2 regions of the Fundidesulfovibrio soli genome follow, and region 1 is predicted to be linked to the other one. Evidence: predicted binding sites of a transcription regulator. Region 1 holds the regulator's gene; the other holds the start of a gene.

Region 1 (2,400 bases):
ACCTGCCGGTCATGGCCAAGGTGGGCCTGCCCATGGCTCCGGCCGATGCCCAGCCCGAGGCCCTGCGCCGGGCGGCCTGGATATCGCGCAGGCCCGGCGGGGGCGGCGCGGTGCGCGAGGCGGTGCGCCTGCTGCTGACCGCCAGGGGCGCGAACCTGACCCCGCAGGAGGATTGATCCCCAGGACATCTTGCGTGAAGCCAGGAATTAGTGCATAAGCAGCCTTCGCGGCGGATATTCGGCATTTTTCTTGCTAGCCGTCATATTCCGTACCGAGGAGGAAACCCGGCCGATGGCCCTGGAGCTCAGACAGCAACTCAAACTCTCTCAGCAGCTGGTGATGACCCCCCAGCTGCAGCAGGCTATCAAGCTGTTGCAGTTGTCCCGACTGGAACTGATGGAGACCGTGCAGCAGGAGCTGCTCGAGAACCCGCTGCTGGAAGAGGTGCTTGTCGAGGATGAGCGTCCCGCCCCGACCATAGCCGAGGATTCCCATTCCCCCGACGCCACCACCGATGAAGGCGCCATGCAGCGCGAGCTGCTCAAGACCGCCGAGTGGGACGACTACATCGGCGACTTCGCCTCCACCTCCCGCCAGGCCACGGTGCGCGAGTACGAGGCCCCGGAAGAGGGCTTCTCCTTCGAGGCCAGGCTGACCTCCAAGACCTCCCTTGAGGGGCACCTCTCCTGGCAGATCAATCTTTCCGAATTCACCCAGCAGGAGCGGGCCGTGGCCGACGCCATCGTCGGCAATCTGGATCATATGGGCTATTTCCGCTCCTCCCTTGAGGAGATCGCCCAGGAGACCGGCGCGGACGAGCCCCTGGTGGAATCCGTGCTCCACAAGCTGCAGCGCTTCGACCCCGTGGGCGTTGCTGCCCGCACCCCGCAGGAGTGCCTGCTGGTGCAGCTGGAGGTCTATGGCTACACGGACCCCATCCTGCTCGAGATCGTGAGCGACCACCTCGAAGACCTGGAGAAGAAGCGCTACAAGCCCCTGGCCAAGAAGTTCAAGCTGAGCCTGGAGGATATCAGGCAATACCTCGATATCATTCAATCGCTGGACCCAATGCCCGGCTCGCACTTCAGCTCTTCCGAGCCGGTGTACGTGAACCCGGACGCCTTCGTGTACAAGTACGGGGACGACTTCATCATCGTGCTCAACGAAGATGGGTTGCCCAAGCTCCAACTGTCTCCCTACTACATGGAGGACATGAGCCGCGGCAGCGGCGCCTCGGGCTCCGACAAGGACTACCTCCAGGACAAGATGCGCTCCGCCCAGTGGCTGATGAAGAGCCTCTATCAACGCCAGCGGACCCTGTTCAAGGTGCTGGAGAGTATCGTTAAATTTCAGAGAGGCTTTTTCGAGCACGGCGTGACCAAGCTCAAACCCTTGATCCTCAAGGACGTGGCCGACGACATCGGCATGCACGAGTCCACCGTGAGCCGCATCACCACGAGCAAGTACGTAGCCACTCCGCACGGGATCTACGAACTCAAATTCTTCTTCAACTCCTCACTGGAACTCGACGACGGCACCTCCGTCGGCTCCGAGTCGGTCAAGGCGCTCATCAAGCAGCTCATCGCCACCGAGGACTCCAAGAAGACCATCAGCGACGAGCAGATCGCCGAGATTCTCAAACAGAAGTTGCAAGTCAACATCGCACGCCGTACTGTGGCAAAGTACAGAATGGCCATGGGGATCGAATCGTCGTCCAAACGCAAGGAAATTCTCTAAAACCCCGCATCCCCATGCGGTAAGACCTTGGAGGCTCTATGAACATCGCATTCCACTTCAAGAATTTTGAACCTTCTCCCGGCCTGCGCGAATACGCCAGCAAGCGTTTCGAGAAGCTTTCCAAATACATGAGCAACGCCGACAACGCCGAGATGGTCGTCACCCTGATGGTCGAGAAGACCCGCCAGATCATCGACGTGTTGCTGGACGCCGACGTCATGCACATCTCCGCCCATGAGCGCTCCGACGACATGTACTCCACCGTGGACCTCATCACCGACAAGCTCGAAGCGCAGATCCGCAAGATGCGCGAGAAGATGAAGGACCGCCGCAAGCAGCCCGAGGCCCCCGTGACCATGGGCGTGGTCAGCTTCGACGAAGCGGGCAAGGTCAACGCCATCGAGGAGTCCGATAAGTACAACCCCAAGCCCATGAGCGTTGACGAGGCCGCCGAGCAGGTCACCGCCATGAAGTTCGAGTTCCTGGTGTTCCAGAACGCCGACACGGACCGCATCAACGTGATCTACAAGCGCAAGAACGGCGACTTCGGCCTGATCGACCCTGGAGTATCCAACTGATGCGCCTGGGCGAGTACCTCCGCAAGGACTTCGTGCTCGACAGCCTCGCAGCCGACAGCAAGCCCGACGTGCTCGCCGAGCTCGT
Region 2 (2,400 bases), on a different contig from region 1:
CGTTCCGCAGAGCAGGATGGAGACCAGCTTGATGTCCAGGCCGGGCACGGCCATGGCCGCGGCCAGCATGACGGGCAGCATGGCGGCCACGTGGGCGGTGACGCTGGCGAACATGTAATGGCTCAGGAAGAACACCAGCACCAGGCCGACCATCGTCGCCGTGGGCGAGAGCCCCACCATGGAGCCGGAGATGCTCTTGGCGAACCAGGCCAGGAAGCCGACCTTGTTCAGGCCGTCGGCCAGGGTGACCAGGGTGGCGAACCAGGCCAGCACGTTCCAGGCCTGCTTGTAGCCGATCACGTCGTCCCAGCTGACCACCTTGAACACCACCATCAGGCAGATGGCGGCCAGGGCCACGGTGGTGGCCTGCACGTGGTCCTTCAGGAAGATCCAGCTGAGCAGCGCGCCCAGGGCCAGCACGGCCATGAGGATCTCGCGGGCCGTGATGGAGCCGAGCTTGGCAAGCTCGTTGCCCGCCCAGATGGGGGCGTCGTCGGAGGACTTCTTGGTGGGCGGGTAGAGGATGTAGGCCAGCAGCGGGGTGATCGCGAAGAGCACGATGCCCACGGGCAGGAAGCCCATGAACCAGTCGTTCCAGGTGAGCACGACCTTGGTGGTCTTCTCCACCAGGGACTGGGCCAGGATGTTGGGGGCCAGGCTGGTGAGGAACATGGAGGAGGTCACGCAGGTCGTGGCCAGCGCCGTCCACATCAGGTAGCCGCCCAGGCCGCGCGGGTTGTCCTCCGGGGTGGAGCCGTAGAGCGGCGGGATGTTCTTGATGACCGGGAAGATGGTGCCGCCGCTGCGCGCGGTGTTGGAGGGCATGAAGGGCGCCAGGATCAGGTCCGCCAGGGCCACCGCGTATCCGAGGCCCAGGGCCTTCTTGCCCATGACCTTGATGAGCGTCAGCGCCAGGCGCTTGCCCAGGCCGGTTTTTTCGTAGCCCAGGGCGAACATGAACGCGCCGAAGATCAGCCAGACCGTGCCGTCGGAGAAGCCCGAGAGGGCCCACTTGATGGCGTCGGCGGCGGTGGCGTCCTTGCCCGCGGTCATGGGCACCAGCTTGAACAGCGCAGCCAGGGTTACGCCCGCCAGGCCAGCCAGGGCCGGGGCGATGGGCTCCAGGATGAGCGCGACCACCACGGCCGCGAAGATGGCGAAATACGACCATGCGTTGGGGCTCAATCCGGCGGGAACCGGCAGCGCCCACAACGCCGCCCCGACGATCAGCGGCGCGAGCGCCTTGATGTTCAGGCTCATTTCCACTCCTGTGCTTGAGGTTGCAATGCCCGGACAAACGGCCCGCACGCCAGCCTTCGGCCTTGCGGGCGGGCCTGATGCGGTCACTCCGATAAGCAGGGACAATGCCAAAACAGCCCGAAGCAGAATTGTTCTGGAGTGATGAGGTGTTGCGTGGGTGCTGATAGGCGGGGGAGGCTCAGGCGGCCATAACCAAAGTTATGGCTGGAAATGTGGGTTGAAAAAAATGTTTTTATATCAATTTATTACGAAGGTTATTGCCGCATTGCGCCCCCATAACCCTGGTTATGGGGGCGTCGCCCCCGGCCGCAGGTGCGCCGGGCCTCAGGCCCCGTCGTGGCGGCTGAGCTTCAGGCGCTTGCTCAGCGCGGGCTGCGAGATGCCCAGCAGCCTCGCGGCCAGGGTCTGGTTGCCGCCGGAGCGCCGCATGGCCTCGTCCACCAGCAGGCGGGCCGCTTCGGAGAGGCTCGGCAGGTTTTCGAAGGCGGCGAAGGGATTCTCTTCCCCGGCCTGAGCTCCGGCCTGAGCTCCGGCCTGGCCTCCGGACAGCGCCCCGGCCTCGGGCGCGAGTTGGCCCAGGGCCTTGAGGAAGGGCTCCTGGGGCAGGGCCGCGCCGCTCCGCACGCTCACCGCGTCGTAGACCATGGCCCGAAGCTCACGCACGTTGCCCGGAAAGGGGTAGGCCGCCAGCCGCCGCGCCAGCTCCGGCGGCAGACCGGGCCTGGGCCGGCCCAGCTCCCGGGAGCACTCGACCAGGAAGTGGGCCAGCAGGGGTTCGATGTCCTCCTTGCGCTCCCGGAGCGGCGGCACGTGCACGTGGTGGGTGCGCAGGCGGTAGTAGAGGTCGCGCCGGAAGGTCCCGGCGGCCTCCTTGGCGGCCAGGTCGCAGTGGGTGGCCACCACGATGCGGGCCCGGATGCGCCGGGGCTGGTCGCTGCCCAGGGGGTAGAACTCGCCCTCCTGGAGCAGGCGCAGCAGCTTCACCTGGGAGGCGATGCTCAGGTCGCCGATCTCGTCCAGGAACAGGGTGCCCTCGGCGGCCTCCTCGATCATGCCGCGCCTGGGGGCGTCCGCGCCGGTATAGGCCCCGCGCACGTGGCCGAAGAGGGTGTCCGCGAAGACGGCGTCGTCCAGCCCGGC

The links. Region 1 encodes sigma-54, which starts transcription at its own class of promoters, with help from an activator protein. Its sites were predicted from a motif close to CTGGCACGGNNNNTGCTT; they were not measured.
Region 2: a site for sigma-54 is predicted at 1,354-1,371, ahead of MLE18_RS14670 (anion permease). Genes of this name have one in related genera too.

Annotation. Positions count from the first base shown of each region.
Region 1 is NZ_JAKZKW010000001.1:321,288-323,687, reverse strand. It holds gene MLE18_RS01575 (KdsC family phosphatase) at 1-176, shown strand, start outside; gene rpoN (RNA polymerase factor sigma-54) at 292-1,737, shown strand; gene hpf (ribosome hibernation-promoting factor, HPF/YfiA family) at 1,776-2,315, shown strand; gene MLE18_RS01560 (PTS sugar transporter subunit IIA) at 2,315-2,400, shown strand, end outside.
Region 2 is NZ_JAKZKW010000020.1:21,294-23,693, forward strand. It holds gene MLE18_RS14670 (anion permease) at 1-1,260, opposite strand, end outside; gene MLE18_RS14675 (sigma-54-dependent transcriptional regulator) at 1,585-2,400, opposite strand, start outside.